3 regions of the Arthrobacter sp. StoSoilB22 genome follow, and region 2 is predicted to be linked to each of the others. Evidence: riboswitches for the same ligand, from Rfam matches in the RefSeq annotation. Region 2 holds a riboswitch; each other region holds the start of a gene.
What was found. Region 2 has a riboswitch for S-adenosylmethionine ahead of LDN70_RS13455 (aminotransferase class V-fold PLP-dependent enzyme). Riboswitches for the same ligand answer to the same signal wherever they lie in the genome.

Region 1 (6,995 bases), 1.1 Mb from region 2:
CCCGCCCCTCCGGTCCCATGGCCCGGTGGGTGGTGGTGGCAGGGTGGGTGATGAGGGATTTGGAGTCGCCTAGGTTGTTGGAGATGTCAATGACGGAGAGACCGTCGAGCAAGGCGAAGGCAGCCTCTTTGGCTGATCGTCCGGCCGAAGGAGATAGCTCAAAGGTCAGGACGGTGCCGCCCGCCTTCATTTGTTTCGCCGCAAGTTCGTACTGCGGGTGAGACTTCAACAGCGGGTAATTGACCCAGCTGATGGCGGGTTGCTGCTCGAGCCACTCTGCGATCTTCAATGCGGATGCCGAGCTGTGGTTTACACGCAGTCCGATGGTCTCCAAGCCCTTGGTTAGAACCCAGGCGTTGAACGCGGATAGTGAAGGGCCGGTGTGCCGCATGAGTTGCTTGACGGGGCCGTCGATGAATTCTTTGGTGCCCAGGATCGCGCCGCCAAGGACGCGTCCCTGGCCGTCGATGTGCTTGGTGCCGGAGTAAACAATGACGTCCGCTCCCAGCTCACCGCAGCGTTGCAGCAGGGGCGTGGCAAAGACGTTGTCCACCACCACGGTGGCCCCGGCAGCATGCGCCAGTTCGCTGACCGCAGCGATGTCCACGATCTCCTGCATGGGGTTGGACGGAGATTCGAAGAAGACCGCGGTAGTGGGCTCGGAGAGGGCTTCGCGCCACTGCTCCAAGTCCGGGCCGTCTACGAAGACCGTGTGAACGCCCCACCGTGGCAGGATCTCATTGAGGATCACAAAGCAGGAACCGAACAGGGAACGGGCGGCAACCACGCGGTCACCGGCAGCCAGCAGGGCACCCAAGGCAGTGAAGACCGCGGACATACCTGACGCAGTCGCAAAGCAGGCTTCGGTTCCTTCGAGCAGGCGCAGCCGCTCCTGGAACGTTGCAACGGAAGGGTTGCCGTAGCGGGAGTAAACGAAACGTTCGTCCTCACCGGTGAAGGCGCGCTCGGCGGCAGCAGCGGATTCGTAGACGAAACCGGAGTTCAGAAAAACGGGCTCGGACGTTTCCTGGAAGTTGGTACGGTCAAGGCCACCGCGGACGGCCTGGGTATCAGGGCTCCACCCGGCGGCATCGGGATTAGAAGTCACTTACTCAGTCCCCAGATTCGTCGGCAGGCCACGGTTCTTCCAACCGTTGACGGTGCGCTCACCATAGCGGTCCGGTTCACCTTCAAAGCCCTCCAAGACGTTGTAGGCAGTGAAACCGGCTTGCGTGGCGGCGATGGCTGCGGAGATGGAGCGCTGGCCGGAACGGCATAGGAACACCAGCTCAACGCCGTGGTCCTCGGGTGCCTGCTGACGCAAGTCCTCGATGAAGCGGGAGTTGGGGATGCCGCCGGCGAGGTTCCACTGGATGAACAGGGGATCGTTTTCCGTGGCTTTGGTGTCGGGGATACCGATGTGGGCCCACTCGCCCTCGGTGCGGACGTCCACCAGGATGGCACCTTCTTCGAGTTTGGCCCACGCATCCTGCGGGGTCAGGTCACCTGCGTAGCTCATGCGTGTCCCTCGAATGCTGCTTCGTCGTCGTCGCTCTCAAGCTGGTCAACGGCACTGGCAACGGCGGCATCGGCATTGGCGATCGCGGCGGGCAGCACCACTGCTTGGGCAACAATGACGTCCGTGCCGTTGAACGTGGCAGCCGGGCTGCCATGGAGCACATAGCCCTCGGCGAGGGCGCTGTGGATCCGCTCGCAGAAATCACGGGTGTCCGGGCCAGTAATCAGGCGATAGGAAAGTTTTTCTTCAGTGGGTTCAGGCATAGCTGGTGCTCCTCAGTCACGCTTGCAGTTCGAGTTGTCGATACGCCGAGTAGTCACCTGAGGCACCCCGCCGGAGAGAGGGTTGCCGACCAGCAAGTCAGGGCTTCGCGCTGGTACTCATTACTCAAGAAAAACGTAACATCCACGGGCCTTGGGCTGCACTTGCGGGCTGGTGTCCGGCCGTCATGTTGCGTAATCGGCGGTGCTTCCCTTATGCGTTTTTCAGTGCGCGCACGGCTGCGCCCACAGTGGGGAAGAAGTGCTCGGGCGTAAAACGGGCTGCAGTGCCCAGGCGGAGTAGTTTGTCTTTGACAGGCCCCTTCAGTTCGGCGAACACTAAATCCACGCCTTTGCGGGCCAGCCATTCGTCCAATGTGACCAGGTCATCCAGCGCCGTAGTGTCGATCCCGGTGATGGGCTCCGCGGCGAGGATGACATGGGTAACCGGATCCGCGGTCTCCTTCGGGGCTTCGTCCAGTTGCTCCCGGACAAAGGCAGCCAGGACCTGCCCATTACCGAAGAACAGGGGCGCATCAAAGCGGAGGATGAGGAGTCCGGGGATGCGCTCACCTTCGGGGTGCCGCTCCAGATCGTGATAGCCAGGGAGCCCTTCTTCGGCGCCGAGTTCTGTCCGGTACGGATCCCAGGCCCGCCGAACAAAGTCCAGAAGTGCCAAGGCTATGGCTACGACGATTCCCTGCAGTACCCCAACGGTGAGAACGCCCAGGAACGCAGCCAGCATGACCACGGATTCGCTTCGGCTCAGGCTGAAGAGCCGCCTAACACCGGCGGGGTCGGCCAAGGCAATTGCCGCAGCGATGACGACGGCCGCCAGGGTGGCCGAAGGCAGGTACCCGGTCACTCCGGGAGCCAGCAGCATGAAAGCCAGAACCAGCCCCGCACCAACCACCCCGGTCATCTGGGATTTGGCACCAGCATCCACGGCCACCGGGGTCCTGGATGCACTGCCGGAGATGGGGAATCCGCCCAACAACCCTGTGGCTGCGTTGGCTGCCCCCAACGCCGCCATCTCCCGGTTGCCCGAGACTCTCTTTCCTTCCTTCGCTGCCAATGTCTGGGACAGGACGCCAGTGTCCGCGAAAGCCATGAGGGCAATACCGGCCGCAGCGGGAAGCAGCATCAGAGCGTCAGCCCAGCCAATGCCGCCGAGCGCGGGCATCGGCAGCCCCTGCGGCAAAACCCCGGTGACCTTGACGTCGTCGTTCAGGCCCCAAACAGCCGTTGCAATGCAGGAGCCGACCACCGCCAGCAGGACGCCAGGTACCTTCCACTTCAGCAGCCGCGGGATCCAAATGAGGGCCAGGGAACCTACGCCTAGCAGCAGCGCGGTGACGTTGACCCCGCCGCCAAGCAACCCGGTGGTGACCTTCGCGAGTTTTTGCCAGATGTCGCCGTCGGCCTCAATCCCCAGGAACGCCGGGAGCTGGGACAACGCCACCAGCAAGGCGATTCCGTTCAGGTATCCGAGCCTGATGGGTTTGGACAGCAGCCCGGTGATGGCACCGAGATTCAGTGCGGAGCCCGCGAGCATGATCACCCCGATCAACACAGCCAACAGCCCGGCGAGTGCCACCGATCTCTCACTACTGCCGGCCGCAAGCGGAACAATAGCTGCGGCAATCATGGGGGCAAGGGATGAATCGGGTCCCAGGACCAAAATGCGCGAAGGCCCCACTACGGCGTAAACCAGCAACGGAATCACCGTGGCGTAGAGCCCTGTGACGGGTGGCAAACCGGCCGCCTGCGCGTAGGCCATGCCCGCAGGCACCAGCAGGGCAAAGAGCGCAGCACCCGCCACGGCGTCGTGCCGCAGCCATTCACGTTTGTACCCCTTGAGTGCCCAGACGCCCCAAAGGCGGTCCTTGGCGGAAGTGCGGGTGGCTGAACTCATACAGCGATCATTCCGGACGCATGGTGTTTGCGGAACAAGGCGAACGCCGTATGTGGAAATCCATACCGTCATGGGCGGGGCCCAAATGTGACGTCCCGGGAGCATAATTGACCCAGTACGACCCCCTGTAACTTCGCATGAAATCAGGTCGCGGTGAACGGACAAAGCAGTTCTACACTCAAGCCCATGCTGCACTTTGGATGGTTCGTGGGCCACGGTTTCGGTGTCCAGGGTTGGGGGACTCCCGGCTATGGCCTGGGCTACGACTGGAAGAAGCCCGCCCTCTATCAGGAGGCCGTCCGTGCGTTTGAGCGATCCGGCTTGGACCTGTTCATCATTGAAGATTCCCTCACCGTTCCGGACACCTATGGGGGTACGGCCGAGGTTTCCTTGGCCCACGCCTCGTTTGCACCTAAGCACGATCCCCTTGCCTTGGTCCCGTACCTTCTCTCCGCCACGGAGCACCTAGGAATCGTGCCCACGGTCAGCGCTTCCTTCTACCCGCCCTTCACCGCCGCCAGGCTCCTGGCCACGCTGCAACACTTTTCAGAAGGACAGCTCGGCTGGAACGTCGTCACCTCCGGCAGCGACCTCGCCGCACAGAACTATGGGCTGGACCAGCAGATTGAACACGATCTCCGCTATGAGAAAGCGGAGGAGTTCGTGGACGTCGTCAGGCGCCTTTGGCGGAGTTGGGAACCTGGGGCCGTGCTTGAGGATGTTGAAGCCGGGGTGTTCGCGGACCATAACAAAGTGCACCCCATCAACCACCAAGGAGACTTTTTCAAGGTCAGAGGCCCGTTGAACACGGCGCCCCTGCCTGAGGAACCTGTGTTGGTTCAGGCTGGTGCCTCGCCCCGGGGCAAGGCATTCGCAGGCGGCCATGCCGACGTCGCCATTGCCCTCGCTCGTGGGGTTGACGGGATGAAGTCCTACCGTGACTCGATCCGCGCGGAAGCTGCGAAGGCCGGCCGAAATCCCGACGACGTCAAGGTACTTTTCGTCCTGAAGCCCACCGTTGTTGGTTCTACAGCCGAGGCACAGGAGCTGCGGGCGCAGCGGCGTGAACTCACCCAGAGAGTCATCGACAGCCAGCTCAACTCGATCTCCTACCTCTCCGTCATCGACTTCAAGCAGTTCGACCTCGACGCTCCGTTGCCCGAGCTGAGCACCAACAGCAACCAAGGCACATTGGAACACTTCGCCAAGGCTGCCCCTCCAGGTTCCACCCTTCGCCAGATCCTCGAGGCACGCAGCGGCGGAGCAGGCGACTCGATCATCGGCACGGCTGGCGAAATCGCTGACTACCTGGAGGAAACAGGCTCCGCCGTGGGCGGCGATGGGTTCCTGTTCTCCGGCTTCGTGGACCCGGTAACAGTGCACAGCGTGCTGGACAAGCTGACGCCGGAACTGAGGCGTCGCGGGCTGTTGAGGAAGAGTTACGGCAACGGCGGGTTTCGGCAAAACCTCCTGGACTTCTGATGGTGCCCGGAAAGCCGCAGACCTTGGTGATCGGATCGTCTCCGGTGCTGGCTGCGGACGTGGCCCGGGCGGCGGCAGACCCGAGGTTTCATGTGAAACTCAACCAAGATGCGTTGTCTTTGCTAGGCCGCTCGCGGGAAATCGTGGAGTATACCGCCGCCTCCGGCGAACGGGTCTACGGACTGAATACCTTGCTCGGTTCCGGCCGGGATACCGCTGTGGAGGAGAAGTTGCTCCTTTCGTACCAGATCCAGGTGGTCAGGTATCACAACAGCGGGGTGGGCTCATATCTGGACCGCGCTGCATCCAGATCCGTGATCCTGGCCCGGCTCATCGGTTTCAGCAGAGGCGGTTCCGGCGTACGCCCTGGAACCGCCGAGTTCTATGCCGAAATGCTCAACCGCGGCGTCTTTCCCGCCATCCCGCGTGAAGGCTCGGTGGGTTCATCGGACCTGACCCAGCTTGCCGCCGTCGCCGCCGTTGCCATCGGTGAAGGTGAAGCGTTCAACGCGGACGGCGCGCTGGTCCCCGGCGCCAAAGCGCTTGCCGACGCCGGTCTCCAACCCCTTGTCCTCGCCCCGGGGGAGGCCCTCGCCTTGGTAAGTGCCAACGCGTATTCGGTGGGCGGGGGAACCCTCGCATTGCTGCGGCTGCAGCAGCTAGCCGAGCTGGCCGACGTCGCGCTTTCCCTCTCGCTGGAGACGATCGCAAGGTACGACGGCGGCGGGAACCTCAGCCCCTTTTCGCCGGCGATCCAAGCGGCCAAGGCGGTGGACGGGCAGCGGGACTCCGCTGCTGCTGTGCGTCGCCTGCTGAGCGGTGGGTGGTTGGAAGATGTTCGGCCGGAGGTGTCGGTGCAGGACGCGTTGTCGTTCCGGGCCGCACCGCAGACACACGGAGCCTTTCGATCGCTTGTTGCGCAGCTTGCCTCGGCTTTGGACGTGGAGCTGAACGGCCGTGGTGACAATCCGCTGGTCGATGTCGAATCCGGGCGCATGATCTCGGGCGGGAACTTCCAGCCGATGCAGCTGGCGCTCGCCTTTGAGGGTTTGCGGCTGGCCTTGGCGCACGTAGGGATTTCCTGTGAGCGGCGTATCGCCAAGTTGTATCCGCCGCAACGGGCCATCAGGGCGCGCCATTTGCAGGCTGCAGCATCCGGGGAAGCCCTGGCCCAAGAGGAACTTCCCGGGTTGCTCTGGTACTCGGCGGCGGGACTGCTGGCCGAGCTCAAGGCCCTGGCCGCTCCGGCGACGCTCGGCGCACCAACCCTCTCGGCCGACGTCGAAGACCATTCAACGCTTGCCCCGCTCGCGTTGCAGCAACTCGAAAAATCGTTGGACGCAGCGGAGAAGCTCTTGGCGATCGAAGCGCTGACGGCGTCGTACCTGCTGCTCGAAGCGGGAGCCGCGCAACCGCTCGGGAAGGGGACCGGCGCCGTCGTGGGTCGCTTGGCTGACGTACTGGCCCGCCGGCCATCGGCGCCCGACTTGGTGGAACGGGCGCGGACCGAGCTGCGGGACCTCGTTGACCAGGAACTTTCTGAGGAAGGGGAGAAGACCTGGTGAGTACAGAGATTCGCAAACATGGTGTTCACGCCGCTTCCGGGCCTCCTGACGGCTTGGATGCTTCGGTCTTGGAGAGGGTCGGAAACACGCCGTTGGTGAGATTGGAGTCGCTGGGCCGCGGCCTGGGCAGCACCATCCACATCAAGCTCGAGTCCGAAAACCCTGGCGGCTCCATCAAGGACCGGACCGCGCTGAGCATGGTTAGGGCGGCCGAGAAATCCGGGGAACTGCAGCCCGGCGCCACAATTGTGGAG
Region 2 (6,995 bases):
GACTTCGTCCCAGCTGTATCCGAGTTCCTCAACAAGGTACGTCTCAATGAGCCGGTGCCGGCGCACCATGGAGAGGGCGAGCCGCATGCCTTCAGGGGTCAGTCTGATGGCGCTATAGGGCTGGTGATCAACCAAACCCTGGTCCTTGAGTTTGCGCACCATCTCCGACACTGAGGAATTTGCCACCCCGAGGCGCAGGGCGAGCTGGGATGACGTAATCGGCTTGTCCTGCCACTCCGTGTAGGAGTAGATGACCTTGACGTAGTCCTCAATCGAGGAGGAGGGCGTACTGGTCTTCACACCCCAAGCCTACCGTGGCGCCGGACCCTGAATCTTGAACGCCCGCCAGGTTTGCGTCATGTAGGGCAACCCGATGGTTTCACCTGGGGCATGACCGAGGTGGTCATGGAGGTACCACTCCAGGTTGTGCATGACCTTAGCCCGGGTGGCGTCGTTGGCTCGGAGATAGTAGCTGCGGGATTTGGTGAGTTCCATGATGTCCTCAGGAGTCAGGGCATCCTCCCACTGGGTCAGGTGGCTTTCCAAACCGCCAAACTCCGGGCCAATGACTGGCCGGAAGCCGGGCTTGTGGACATCGCCTGCATGCATGATGCGGGAAAGGCGGTGTACCCAGGGAATGGACGTGTCCAACTGATTCCAGATCAGCCCCAGGACTCCGTGGGGACGCAGGATCCGGGAGATCTCGGTGCTCGCTGCCATGGGCTCACACCAGTGCCAGGCTTGGGCAACGCTGACGACGTCGAATGCTGAGTCCGTCAGTCCAGTTGCCTCTGCCGTTCCCTCCAGCGCGTTGACGAGGGGGTAGCTTTTTCGCAGTTGCTCCAGCATGTCCGTGGAAGGATCGACGGCGGTGACCGCCAGTCCGCGCTGGATAAGGAGTGCCGTGAATTTTCCTGTGCCTGCGCCGAGGTCGGCCGCCGACCTTGCCCCGGGAGGAACGAGCCAATCCAGGGAGTCCCGTGGGTAGCCAGGACGCACACGGTCATAGTGTTCTCCGCCGTCCTGAAAGCTCTGGCCGAGTTCGCGCCGACGGGCAGCGTGGAGCTTGGGACCTCGCGGTCCAGCGGGTCCGGGAATGCCGGCCGCATTGTTTGCGGCGCCCGGGGAACGCAGGGACACGCAGAACTCCTTCACAGGATGGCCAGTGGGTACCCTACGAATTTACCTCAGCGGCCGTTACGCCTGGTCCACAGTGTGCCTGGTCCACAGTGTTTCTAGTCGACTGTGTGTTTTCTAGTCGACTGTGCAGGGAGCTGCTCCCGCAGTGCCCGGAGTGTTGGGCGCCCATTCGGGGTAGGTGCGGTGGTCATTGGCGGGAACCCATCGGCCCTCGTCCACCACGTAGTCCCAACCCAATCCGTCGCGCTTGAGCCCTTGGATGCCTGCGAGCAGCCTGGAAGCGTCCTCCAACCGGGAGCCGACGCCGAAGCTGGCACGCAGAGAGCCTGAGGGGAGCCCCAGGCGCTTGAGGAGCGGGTGGGCGCAGAAGCGGCCATCCCGCAGGCCCACTCCGTGCTCTGCTGCCAGGTAGGCGGCCACCAATCCGGCGTCGAATCCTTCGACGGAGAAATTGACCACACCGATGGTGTCCAAGGAGTCTGTAAAGATCTTGTGCACGGTCACGCCGTCGATGGCTTCCAGGCCTTCCACCAAGTAGGAGCGGATGGCGGTTTCATGGGCGTGCCACTCGTCCTGGTCCAACCCGGCCAGCACCTGGGTGGCACGGGCGAGGGTTGCGGCACCCAGAACATTGGGCGAGCCGCCCTCGTGCCGCGCAGGGCCTGCCGCCCAGCTAACGGAGTCCAATCGGGCTTCACGGACCGCGCCGCCACCGGCCAGGTGCGGAGTGCCGGCGTCGAGCCAGTCGGGACGGCCCACCACAACGCCGGCGCCGAAGGGGGCGTAGAGCTTGTGTCCGGAGAAGACCACGTAGTCCACGTCTGCCTCGGTGATGTTGATCCGACGGTGCGGTGCGAGTTGGGCGGCATCCACCACAATCCGTGCACCGTACTGGTGGGCCAGGGAAGCAAGCTCTGCGATGGGTAGGATCTCACCGGTGACGTTGGAGGCTCCGGTCACCGCAAGCAGGCTGACACCGCCTTGGGCCAGCTCCCCGCGGAGTTTGTCCAGGGTCTCGGCCAAGGTTGGTGCCGCTACGACGCTGCGGTGCGGGACACCCTGCCACGGAAGCAGGTTGGCGTGGTGTTCGATATCCAGGTACAGGACCTCACCTGCGGGCTTGCCGTCAATCAGCGGAAGGCAGCCGGCCAGCAGGTTCAAGGAGTCCGTGGTGTTCCGGGTGAAGATGACAGAATCATCTGCCCGCCCGCCAACGAATTCGCGGACGATGTTCCGTGAATTTTCGTACACCGAGGTGCTGATCTGGGAGGCGTAGCCCGCACCGCGGTGGACACTCGCATAGTAGGGAAGGACTTCGTTGAGGTAGGCCGAGACGATGGTCAACGCCGGAGCCGATGCCCCGTAGTCGAGGTTTGCGTAGCGAACGTGTCCGCCCTGAATCAGGGGCGCTTGCAACTCGGCGCCGGTAACAGCGGCCAGCGGCCGTGCAGCGGCAGCTGTCTCTGCTGTGGTTTCTGCGGCGAAGGACGGAATGATGTTTGAGTCGAACGTGACAGTGCTCATAGGACCTCACTCAAGAGGGACCCCCATAGGGAATCCGCGCTTGCCGCATCCGTTCCGGACCGGCCGGGTCGTCACCCGGGGCACCCCACCGCGAATGGAGGGTTGCCGGCCAGCTAACCGGGGTTTAGCGCTGGCACTCGTGACCTGTAAAAAGGCTAAAGCACGTCCGGGGGCCCTTCCAAAGCCGCTGCCGATTGTTAAGCCCTTTGTTACGTCGGAGCCAAAATGCCCGCTTCGTCGAATAAAAAACGGCGGAGACCCCCAAAAGGGGGCTGCCGCCGTCGAATATTCCGTTCCTGCTGGTTTGCAGGAGGACTAGAGAAGATCGTCCAAGCCGGGGTTGAGCCGCTTGAGGACCTCGGAGTGAAGGATCGAGTTGGTGGCCAGCGCATTGCCGCCGAAGGGACCGTCTTCGCCTTCCAGGGAGGTGAAACGGCCACCGGCCTCAGTGACGATGGGGACGAGTGCTGCCATGTCATAAAGGTTCAGCTCAGGCTCGCAGGCGATGTCCACTGCGCCCTCGGCCACGAGACAGTACGACCAGAAGTCACCATAGGCGCGCGTGCGCCAAACATCTTCGGTGAGGTCCAGGAACTCGTCAAGATTGCCGCGTTCCTTCCAGCCCGAGAGGCTGGAGTAGGACATGGAGGCGTCAGCCAAACTGGAGACGTTGGAAACTTTGAGGCGCGTGGCCGAGGCGAGGGACCGGCCCATGTAGGCGCCCATGTCCTTGGCGGCCCACCAGCGTTTCCCTAATGCCGGGGCGCTCACAACGCCCACCACAGGTTCGCCGTCGTCCACGAGGGCAATCAACGTTGCCCACACCGGAACACCCCGGACGAAGTTCTTGGTTCCGTCGATGGGGTCGATGATCCAACGGCGCGAGCCGTGGCCGCTGCTGCCGAACTCCTCGCCCAGGACCGCATCACGTGGGCGCGAGCGGGACAGCTGGCCGCGGATAGCTTCCTCAGCGGCCTTGTCAGCGTCAGTGACCGGCGTGAGGTCGGGCTTGGTTTCGATCTTGAGGTCCAGTGCCTTGAAGCGATCCATGGTCTGGGCATCGACTGAATCAGCGAGGACGTGGGCCAGGCGCAGGTCATCGTTGTACGTGGAAACGGGATGGGTCATGCCACCAAACTATCCTGAATCGTTCGCCTCATTGGGGACGTGAAGCCGGTAACGATCAGTTGACGGTGCCCAGTTCCTTGGTCTCTTTCGCCTCGAGTCTTGGGTCTGCACCCAACAGGCGGCGCAGGGAGGCCAACCGTGCTACTCCTGATGGTCCTGCGTGGCCATCGTTCACCCATGCATCCAGCCCGCAATTGGTGGCGGTTGCACTGTGCTTGCAGCCGCGGTCGCAGGTTTCCGTGCCGGGCTCAAGGTCCGGGAACGAATGGAGGATCCGGTCCGGGTCCACATGCGCCAGGCCGAAGGAACGGATGCCGGGCGTATCGATAATCCAGCTGCCGGACGGGGCGTCGTCCAGCTTCAGCGCCAAGGCCGAGGATGAGGTGTGCCGGCCACGGCCCGTCACCGCATTGACTCCGCCCGTGGCGCGCTCCGCCCCCGTCAGTGCGTTAACCATGGTGGATTTGCCGACACCCGAGTGGCCCAGCATGACGGTGACTTTGCCACCTAGATGTGAGCGGAGCTGGGATACGGCGTCCTTGTCCAGCCGGGCTGAGAGTCCATCATCCGAGCGGGCATCAATGCCGCCGGCCTCGGAGTCAGCCGTACGGCTGATAATCACGGGAAAGTCCAAGCTCAGGTAATTGGCAAGGAGCTCCGCCGGATCCTTGACGTCCGCCTTGGTGATCAGCAGCAACGGCTCGATGCCGGCGTCGTATGCCGCAACCAGGGCACGATCAATAAACCCGGTGCGTGGTTCCGGGTTGGCCGCCGCAACAACCACAACAAGCTGATCGGCGTTGGCTACAACTACCCGTTCTATGGGGTCGGTATCGTCAGCGCTGCGGCGAAGAAGCGTCTTCCGCTCTTCCACCCGGACAAGCCGCGCCAAAGTGTCGGGGGACCCGGAGACGTCACCTACCAGCGCGACGAAGTCCCCTGGGACAACGGGATTTCGCCGCAGCTCACGGGCGCGGGCTGCAATCACGATCCGCTCGTTGGCGGAATCTTCGCCAACAATTGCCCGGTAGCGCCCGCGGTCCACAGTGATGATTCTGCCTATCACGGCGTCATCGTGGCTGGGGCGGTCCTTGGTGCGGGGCCTGGATCCTTTTTTGCTGGGACGGATCCGGACGTCGGATTCGTCCCAGGAACGTGCGTCACGGCCCATGGTCAGTTACTGGCCTCATCAAGATCGTCGCTATCATCTGTTTGCTGCAACATGGCCGCCCACATCTGTGGGAATTCCGGCATGGTTTTTGACGTCGTGGCGATGTCTTCGACTTGTACGCCTTCGACGGCCAGACCAAGGATCGCGCCGGCAGTAGCCATGCGGTGGTCGGCGTAGCTGTGGACGACGCCTCCATGAAGGGCAGCCGGGCGGATCACCAAGCCATCGGCGGTTTCCTCAGCATCGCCTCCGAGGCCATTGATCTCGGCAACCAGCGCGGCAAGCCGGTCGGTTTCGTGTCCCCGGAGGTGGGCGATGCCGGTCAACCGTGAGGGCCCGTTGGCCAGGGCGCACAATGCGGCGACCGTAGGCGCCAGTTCGCTGGTTTCGTCGAAGTCGGCACCTTTGATCTCGGCCGCGCCGGTCACTGTCAGCGTTCCGTCGTCAAACGTTACTTCTGCACCCATGGCAGCCAGGATGCTCCGCCATTGATCGCCTACCTGCGTGGTGCCGGCAGGCCAATTGGGAATGCGGACGGTGCCACGTGTGGCCAGCGCCGCGGCGAGGAAGGGTCCGGCGTTGGAGAGGTCCTGTTCAATCCGTTGGTCAAAGGCCCGGATGGGGCCGGGCGAGACACGCCAGTGGTTGGGTACGGAATCGTCCACCGTGACACCCACGCTGCGGAGGACCTCCACCGTCATGGTGATGTGGTCCAAGCTGGGAACGGGTTTGCCCACGTGTTCCAGATGCAGGCCCTCAACGAACCGGGCACCCACCAGCAACAACGCGGAAACGAACTGCGAGGAAGCGCTGGCATCAATCACCAGGTGGCCGCCCCGAACTTCGCCGGTACCGTCCACAGCGAAGGGAAGGGACGACGGCGTCCTGCCGCCATCTGCTGCCACCGGGACTCCGAGGGCGATCAGGGCTTCGATGATGGTCCCCATGGGCCGCTTGCGGGCGTGGGGGTCGCCGTCGAAGACTGTGACGCCGTGACGCAGCGCAGCCAACGGGGGAACGAACCGCATAACGGTTCCTGCGAGCCCGCAGTCGATTGCCGTCTCAGCTCCGGGTGCAGCCGGATCCAACGGAGTAATTTCCAGGTCCGGACCGAAGTGGCCGTCGCCGGGTACCTCCTTGACGGTGGCACCCAGATGCTGGAGAGCTTGGATCATCAGTGCGGAGTCGCGCGAGTGAAGGGGAGCCCTCAACCGTGAGGGACCATCCGCCAAAGCCGCCAACACCAGGAACCGATTTGTTAGCGACTTTGAACCTGGGACCGTCACCGTTGCGTCCACTGGCCCCTTGGCGTGAGGCGCCGGCCACAAGGGCAGCGTGGTGGCGGCTTTTGCTGATTCGGTGTTAGCGGAGGTGGTGCCGGTCATGCTTCCTTATGCTCCAACTGCGTTGTCTACGGCCTTGCGAACTGCTTTGTCTGCGCGCTTGATTTGCTTGCCTGTCACTTTTTTTGCATCGGCCGCCAAGTGTTCTGCCCGCCAGGCAATGCTCGGACGGCCGTCGGTATCAACTGCGGCAAGAAGCACGCCGCCCGTGAGGGAAATGTTCTTCAGCAACTGCGCCTTGCGGGCGCTCCGGCCTTCCTTGGTGCTGATGTCGGCCGAACGCCACTCGACATAGGAGTTCAGTGCCGAAGTGATAGCGAGAACCGTGGCGGCAAAGCGTGATAGTTTCCCGAGCCCGAGCAAAGCGCCGGCGCCCAACTGTGCACCGCCGAGGACGCGCGCGAGTGTCTTTTCGTCAGCTTTGAAGGGCAGCGATTCGGAGGCGCGACGAAGGACGGGAGAGAGTTGCTTCGCAGTGTCGTCCGCGTTCCTGAGCTTGTCCAGCCCTGCGACGACGAAGCTGGACGCGAGCATGGGACGTGCGAGAAAACGGATAACAGACATGTCTTGCCTCCTGATGGCTTGCCACATTAGTTCGGTGAATGTTGTGTTCAAGGGGTGCAGTCTGATCTAGTCTTGCACTTTTGCGGAATATTTACCCGGCGGCCACCGTTGTGAACCACAGGTGC
Region 3 (6,995 bases), 1.4 Mb from region 2:
ACTGGTCGTCGTCGTTCTTTATCAAGGTGCGTAGCTCGGCGTTGTCCGGGTTGTTGAGCGATTCGAAGTATTCCACGGTCCAGTGGAACCATCGCATGCAGAACAGGCGCATGGTCAGCCCGTGAGTCACCAGGAGGGTGTTGGGGGCGTACGTAGGCTTCTGCCAGTGCCGGTACAGCGTCTCCATGAACGATGACACCCGGTCGCACACATCCGAGCCGGACTCGCCCTCGCGGAACCGGTAGAAGAAGTGGCCGTAGAGGTTGCGCAGTTCCTTTTGGTCCTCGATCTCCCCGGCGATTTGAAAGTTTGCCCAGTCCTGTTCGCGAAGCCTGGGTTCCTCTATGACCCTCTCCACCAGGGAGCCGAGGTTCATGGCTTCAAGGGTCTGATAGGCACGCAGGTAGGGGGAGACGTAGACGCAGACCTGCTCACCATCGAGCTTTCGGCGCAGGTGTTCCCCGGCGATCCTCGCCTGCTCCACGCCTAGGTCCGTCAGCGGGATGCGGTAGTCCGGCACACGGTTGTAGATGGAGGTGTCGGCATTAGCGGCAGACTGTCCATGCCGGATCATGAAGATTCTCTCAGGGGCGCCCATCCCACCAAGCATAGGGTGGCTGCCGTGCCAGGTCCGGCAAGGTGCGCTGTTCCCGGCAAAGTGGCAGGGAGTAAGGGCAAGATAGGAACATGTTCCTTGCTTCCCGTCGACGGCTGCGAGCCGAAGTACTTATTGTGCTGGGTTTGTCCCTGGGCCAGTCGGCCGTTTACTCCGTAGTGCAGCTGCTGGACAAAATGTCCCGGGCACCGTTGGCAGATGCCACATCAACGCTGAACCGCTCCCAGAGCACGCGCGAGTACTTTGACCTCACGTACCAACTCCTGGACATCGTGTTCGCTCTGGTGCCGGTGGCCTTGGTGTTCTACTTTCTATCCACCCACGCACCCGGACACAAGGACGGTGGCGGTGGCTCAGCGTTCGCACGGCTCGGCTTCAACTTTGCCCGTCCCGGCAAGGACCTTCTTCAGGGTCTTGGCCTGGCGGCTGTGATTGGAATCCCCTCGCTCGGCCTGTACGCCGCCGGCCGCGCCCTGGGCATCACCACGGCGATTGTGCCCAGCGGCCTGGACGCCTATTGGTGGACGGTGCCAGTGCTGATCCTCTCGGCCATGCGCCACGCGATCGTGGAAGAAGTGATCGTGGTGGGCTACCTCATGGACCGTTTTGGCAAGTTCGGATGGAGCATGCCGGTAGCCATTGTGGTCAGTGCCCTCCTGCGGGGGAGCTACCACCTGTACCAGGGTTTTGGGCCGTTCATCGGCAACGTGGTCATGGGGTTGGTGTTCGCGTGGATCTATACCAAGACCAAGCGGGTCATGCCCTTGGTGATTGCCCACGCATTGCTGGACATCGTAGCGTTCGTAGGTTTCAGCCTGTTCGGCAAGGCTATAGGCCTCGGTTAGAGCGCACGTTAAAGGTATTCGGCCGCCATCGCTGGGTGACGTCATTGGCACCCGCTGATGGCGGCCGAAGTTTGGATGGAACTGCTTTAGATGGTGACGGCTCCAGTAGCGGTTTCGAAAGTGACAGCCAGGATGCCGGGGGTGCCGTGCGGTGCCATCCACTGGACTGCGACATCCTCAAGCGGCTTTTCCACCGGCTCACCCAACCACTCGGTGACGCGTTCAGCCGAGCCCGCAATGGTGAGGCTGGACATCTTGACGTCGCTCTCGTAAATCCTGGACGGGTGAAGTGAGGGGTCGCCCTCCCACTTGAGCAGGTACGGCACCTGGGGATCGGCGATCAAGCCGAGGATACCAATCTGCTGCCACACCAATTCGCGGCCGTCAGGGAACTTGCGGTTGCCGGGAACGGCGGAGCGGCCAAGGCGGTCCTCGAACGGGGCGAGGTCATCAACGGCGACGCACCAGCCCATCCAACCTCCACCGGCAGCCGACCGTGCACGGACGGCTTGGCCAAAGGGTGCTTTGTCGGAAGCAGGGTGGTCCAGGACCTCCACAACTTCCAGGTATTTGTTATCCGCGAGGGGAATGATCATGTTCCGGGTACCGAAGCGCGGGTGCACTCCGCCCCGGACAGCGTCCACTCCCAATGCCGCGGAAATTCGTTCGGTAGTGGCCAAAAGGCCATCTCGTTCACAGGCGTAAGAGACGTGATCCATGCGCATGGCTTCATCTTGGCACTTTGTGATCAGTGTCTCAGCTAAGTCAAGCCTAACTAAGGTGGGATCTGTGTAACTTTCGCTATGGGCGTCATGCGAGGACGCGAAGAGACCGAAAGATTCCATCGGCGTCATAAAGCTGTTCTGACTTCCGGACAGTTCCTAGACTGGCCCCAGTTCAGCTGCACCACACTGCTTGCCAAACCCATGCGTCACGAACAGGAGAACTCCATGTCCCAAGGATGGTCTTTCGAAACCCGCCAAATCCACGCAGGCCAGGAGCCGGACTCAGCCACCGGAGCGCGCTCGCTTCCCATCTACCAGACCACGTCCTTCGTGTTCCCCAGTGCCGAGAGCGCTGCCAACCGCTTCGCCCTGGCGGAGCTCGCACCCATCTACACCCGGATCGGCAACCCGACGCAGGATGCCGTGGAGCAGCGGATCGCGAGCCTGGAAGGTGGCCTGGGAGCACTCCTGCTTAGCTCAGGACAAGCCGCGGAGACGTTCGCCATCCTGAACATCGCTGAGGCCGGCGACCACATCGTGGCGAGCCCCAGTCTGTACGGCGGCACCTACAACTTGCTTGCACACACTCTGAAGAAATTCGGCATCTCAGTCACCTTCGTGGAGGACCCGGACAACCTGGATCAGTGGCGTGACGCCGTCCAGCCGAACACCAAGCTGTTCTTCGGCGAGGTTGTCTCCAACCCTCGGCAGGACGTGCTGGACATCGAGGGCATCGCACGCGTCGCCCACGAGGCCGGCGTGCCCCTGATCGTGGACAACACCCTGTCAACGCCGTACCTCATTCGTCCCATCGAGTGGGGCGCTGACATTGTGGTCCACTCGGCAACCAAGTATCTGGGCGGTCACGGTTCCGCAATTGCCGGTGTGATTGTGGACTCCGGCAACTTTGACTTCGGCAAGGACCCGGAACGCTTCCCCGGCTTCAACACCCCGGACCCCAGCTACAACGGGCTGGTTTACGCCAGGGACCTCGGCAAGGACGGTGCGTTGGGTGCCAACCTCTCCTACATCCTCAAGGCCCGCGTCCAGTTGCTTCGTGATCTCGGCTCGGCCGTGTCTCCGTTCAACGCCTTCCTCATTGCCCAGGGGTTGGAGACCTTGAGCCTGCGCGTGGAGCGTCACGTAGCGAACGCCACCAAGGTAGCTGAGTGGCTTGAAAGCCACGACGACGTCGAATCGGTCGCCTACGCGGGCCTGCCATCCAGCCCGTGGTATGACCGTGGCCGGAAGTACGGACCCAAGGGCACGGGGGCAATCGTTGCCTTCAACATCAAGGGTGGCGTGGAAGCGGGCAAGCGTTTTGTGGATGGTCTGGAACTGCACTCGCACGTTGCCAACATAGGTGACGTCCGCTCGCTGGTCATCCACCCGGCGTCGACGACGCACAGTCAGCTGACCGCGGAGCAGCAACTTGTTGCCGGCGTCAACCCGGGCCTGGTGCGCTTGTCCGTCGGTATCGAGCACGTAGATGACATCATCGCGGACCTCGAAGCCGGATTCCGGGCTGCCAAGGGCGCCTGACGCCCACGGCCCAACGCACCAGACCGACTGCCGCCCGCGCCGACGAAAATTCGCCGGGCGGCAGCGGCGGGTGCTCGTAGGCGAACGAAATGACCTTTGACCGTCACACTGTTGTCACATTCTTCGCCAGAACCCCCCTGTGTTTCCTAGACTCTTCGTATTAGGTCATGAGTGCCAGCACACAGCCCCGGCTTGCTGGCCGGCAACCCTCCTCCGCGGTGGGGTGCCCCGGGTGAAGACCTGGCCTGTTCGCACGCAAGGCGACGGGCAAGCGCGAGGTTAAGGTGTCAAAGGAATGACCATTACTGCTACAGCCCTTCCAAAATCCGGAGAAGAAGACGGAACCGTCAAGTACGCCGGCATCGGCCCACTGGAACTTGAAGCCGGCGGATTCCTCCCCGACGTCGTACTCGCCTATGAGACCTGGGGGCAGCTGAACGCGGATGCCTCCAACGCGGTGCTCATCCAGCACGCACTCACCGGCAGTACGCACGTAGCCCGCGGAGCCACGGACGAGGAAGGATGGTGGGAGCAACTCGTTGGTCCGGGTGCCACCATCGACACCAACAAGTTCTTTGTCATCTCCATCAACATCGTGGGCGGCTGTTACGGCAGCACCGGTCCATCATCCGAAGCCCCGGATGGACGCCCGTGGGGCTCGCGATTCCCGCTGGTCACCCTGCGCGACAGCACAGAGGCAGAGTCGCGCCTCGCCGATACCCTGGGAATCGACGCCTGGCACGCCGTATTGGGCGGATCCATGGGCGGCGCACGCGCCCTTGAGTGGGCTGTGACATACCCCCATCGGGTCAAACGCTGCGCAGTCATCGCAGTAGGCGCCTACAGCACGGCCGAGCAGATTGCTTTTGCCCAAGCACAAACCCTGGCCATCAGGCAGGACCCGAATTTCAACAACGGCGACTACTACGGTGGCCCCGCGCCTGAGCACGGTTTGGCTTTGGCCCGGCGCATCGCCCACATCACCTACCGCTCGGCACTGGAGCTGGACGTCCGCTTTGGCCGGCAAGCCCAGCACCAGGAGACTCCGCTCGCCGCCGCAGCATTGGGCGAGCGGGGCCGGTATCAGGTGGAAAGCTACCTGGACCACCAAGGAACCAAACTGGTCCGCCGCTTTGACGCCAACAGCTACATCGCCATCACCGAGGCACTGATGTCCCACGACGTCACCAGGGGGCGCGGATCGTTGGAAGCGGCGCTTTCGGGTGCCACGGCGGAGTTCTTCGTGGCGGCTGTGGACAGTGACAGGCTCTACTTCCCGGCCCAGTCCCGGGAACTGGCCGCTGCGCTGCCTGGCGAGGTGCCGGTCCACGTCATTGAAGCGCCGATCGGCCATGATGGCTTCCTCACCGAAATCGGCCAGCTCTCAGCCCAGCTCCGCGAAGCGTTTTTCGCCTAAACGCTGGTGTGCTGACCCTGCTTAAACGGCAAGGAACGTCCGATGCCAGGCAGTTCAGCCATTCATGATCTCGCCGCGCTGCCGCATGTAATCCTCCATGGCGATCTCGCCGTTGCTAAATTTTGTATCCAGCTCGGCCAGCTTGCGAGCCCGGTATCCTTGCGGCTCGGACCCGCTCGTCGAGGCGAACGGGGTGGGGGATGACGGGTTCGACGGCGGCACGGACTGCGGCGCGTCATCCACAGGGCGGATGACGGTGGGCTCGGACGGGTAGCCCGGGTAGCCCGGTGAAGGGTACCTTTGCGCCGGGTAGCCCTGTCCCGGGTAATCCTGCTGCTGGTAATTCTGCGGCGGATACCCCGGTCCCGGCAGGTTCTGCGGCGGGTACCCCGGGCCGCGGAAGGTGTCGTTCTGGATCCGGCGCGCCCGGGAGCGGTTGTACATGCGGATTCCGAGGGGAATCAGCCACGAGCAGACGATGATCCAGAAGATCAGATTGTTCACAGTGCAGGCCTCCTAGGTCTTAACCCAGCTTAGTCCTGCCACCTGGACGCGGCCCGTCTCCCGGAACAAGCCCCTGCTATTTCACACCAGCTTGGTCTCCATGCCCAGGAACCGGCCGTAACGATCCGCCTCTGCCTGCAAGGCGTCCTGCTCTTCCGCAGTTGCCGGCCGGTTCATTCGCACGTCCAGCTCGCAGACTCCGCCGGAGAATCCGTGACGCCACCATCCGGCCAACCGGCCATCCAGCAGGACCACGTGCATGGGTCCGTTATCCTCGGGGAAGTATGGCGCCGTTCCGCCCAGGAAGTGCCGGGACTGCGAGTAGCCCATCACGTACTCGTCGTAGCACTGGATAAGGTCAATGCGGGGGAGCGCAGGGTCCGCAGTCGTCCAGGGATGGTCCCCGCTGGCGAGGGTGTCTACTTCCTCCGCAGCCAGATAATACTCAAGTCCATCGAGCAGAAGGGCGCCCAAGCTGCCGGGAGAGATGTCCTGGGCCACCTGAACTCCCCGCTTCACGTCTTTCATGGTCAACCCGGACCACACCGCACAGTCTTTGACTGTTGCGGGGCCCCGGCTGCTGAAGTATCGCAGCGCCAATTGCCCAAGTGCCTGTTCACGATCCTCCCCGGCCAACGGTGAGGTTAGGAACCCGGGAACGCGTTCCTCGAACAAGGCATACGTTTGTTTCAGGGCGCCGCCGGCGGAACGGACGGGGGAGCCGCTGACCAGAACACGGCTGATTTCTGCGTGCATGAGGTGATAGATGAAGCCCAGGCCCTTGCTGGGGAAGCCGGCTTGTCCCAGGACTGCGGCCAGTTCCTCCCGCGTTTTGTGGGCCCCGTCCGCCACGGCCGCGGCCAGGATCCGGCCGCTTGCGGCAGCAGCGTCCTCATCGATTCCCGTCTGGCGGTACATGCCTTTGTTGCCTTGGTGGAGGCGGTCTGCGGACAATCCCATCAACCAGCCGAGGTCGTCCCGGTGCACGAAGTGCCAGGTGGGGCGGAGGATGTGTGTCCGCAGGATGGTTCCGTCCGCTACGGCCTGCTCCACGTCCGCGGCCGTGACCACCGGTGGCGAGCCGGCGGAGCTTCTCTGCGCGAGGGTCCACCTCGCATAAGCGAACTCCTGTGACTGGACGGCCAGGAGGTTACGGACCACGTCCGCGGGGCCTCCGGCGTGGGGGGCCCGCAGTTGTTGCCGCCGGAGCCGTATCCGCCGGACGCTCTCCGCGGACAGGGAGCTACCACCCGGCATGGCGGACCTCGCGGCGAAGAAGCGTCACGTCAGCGGCGTGGCAGCAGGGTGCCGGTGGAACCGAAGACGGGACCCGGCGTCGGACGTTT

Region 1: another riboswitch for S-adenosylmethionine. It lies ahead of LDN70_RS18450 (DUF1737 domain-containing protein); the one in region 2 lies ahead of LDN70_RS13455 (aminotransferase class V-fold PLP-dependent enzyme).
Region 3: another riboswitch for S-adenosylmethionine. It lies ahead of metX (homoserine O-acetyltransferase MetX); the one in region 2 lies ahead of LDN70_RS13455 (aminotransferase class V-fold PLP-dependent enzyme).

The regions. Positions count from the first base shown of each region.
Region 1 is NZ_AP024652.1:3,975,817-3,982,811, reverse strand. Features, by position in the region: gene LDN70_RS18460 (O-succinylhomoserine sulfhydrylase) at 1-1,108, opposite strand, end outside; gene LDN70_RS18455 (rhodanese-like domain-containing protein) at 1,109-1,519, opposite strand; gene LDN70_RS18450 (DUF1737 domain-containing protein) at 1,516-1,782, opposite strand; SAM riboswitch class IV at 1,796-1,907, opposite strand; gene LDN70_RS18445 (SulP family inorganic anion transporter) at 1,994-3,694, opposite strand; gene LDN70_RS18440 (NtaA/DmoA family FMN-dependent monooxygenase) at 3,848-5,176, shown strand; gene LDN70_RS18435 (aromatic amino acid ammonia-lyase) at 5,176-6,741, shown strand; gene LDN70_RS18430 (PLP-dependent cysteine synthase family protein) at 6,735-6,995, shown strand, end outside.
Region 2 is NZ_AP024652.1:2,883,615-2,890,609, reverse strand. Features, by position in the region: gene LDN70_RS13465 (metal-dependent transcriptional regulator) at 1-300, opposite strand, end outside; gene LDN70_RS13460 (class I SAM-dependent methyltransferase) at 310-1,134, opposite strand; gene LDN70_RS13455 (aminotransferase class V-fold PLP-dependent enzyme) at 1,255-2,664, opposite strand; SAM riboswitch class IV at 2,696-2,809, opposite strand; gene hisN (histidinol-phosphatase) at 2,980-3,792, opposite strand; gene rsgA (ribosome small subunit-dependent GTPase A) at 3,848-4,963, opposite strand; gene aroA (3-phosphoshikimate 1-carboxyvinyltransferase) at 4,966-6,348, opposite strand; gene LDN70_RS13435 (DoxX family membrane protein) at 6,355-6,870, opposite strand.
Region 3 is NZ_AP024652.1:1,500,744-1,507,738, forward strand. Features, by position in the region: gene LDN70_RS07070 (histidine phosphatase family protein) at 1-598, opposite strand, end outside; gene LDN70_RS07075 (CPBP family intramembrane glutamic endopeptidase) at 688-1,461, shown strand; gene LDN70_RS07080 (VOC family protein) at 1,548-2,186, opposite strand; gene LDN70_RS07085 (bifunctional o-acetylhomoserine/o-acetylserine sulfhydrylase) at 2,412-3,728, shown strand; SAM riboswitch class IV at 3,892-4,008, shown strand; gene metX (homoserine O-acetyltransferase MetX) at 4,024-5,145, shown strand; gene LDN70_RS07095 (hypothetical protein) at 5,200-5,649, opposite strand; gene LDN70_RS07100 (winged helix DNA-binding domain-containing protein) at 5,731-6,906, opposite strand; gene LDN70_RS07105 (SGNH/GDSL hydrolase family protein) at 6,936-6,995, opposite strand, start outside.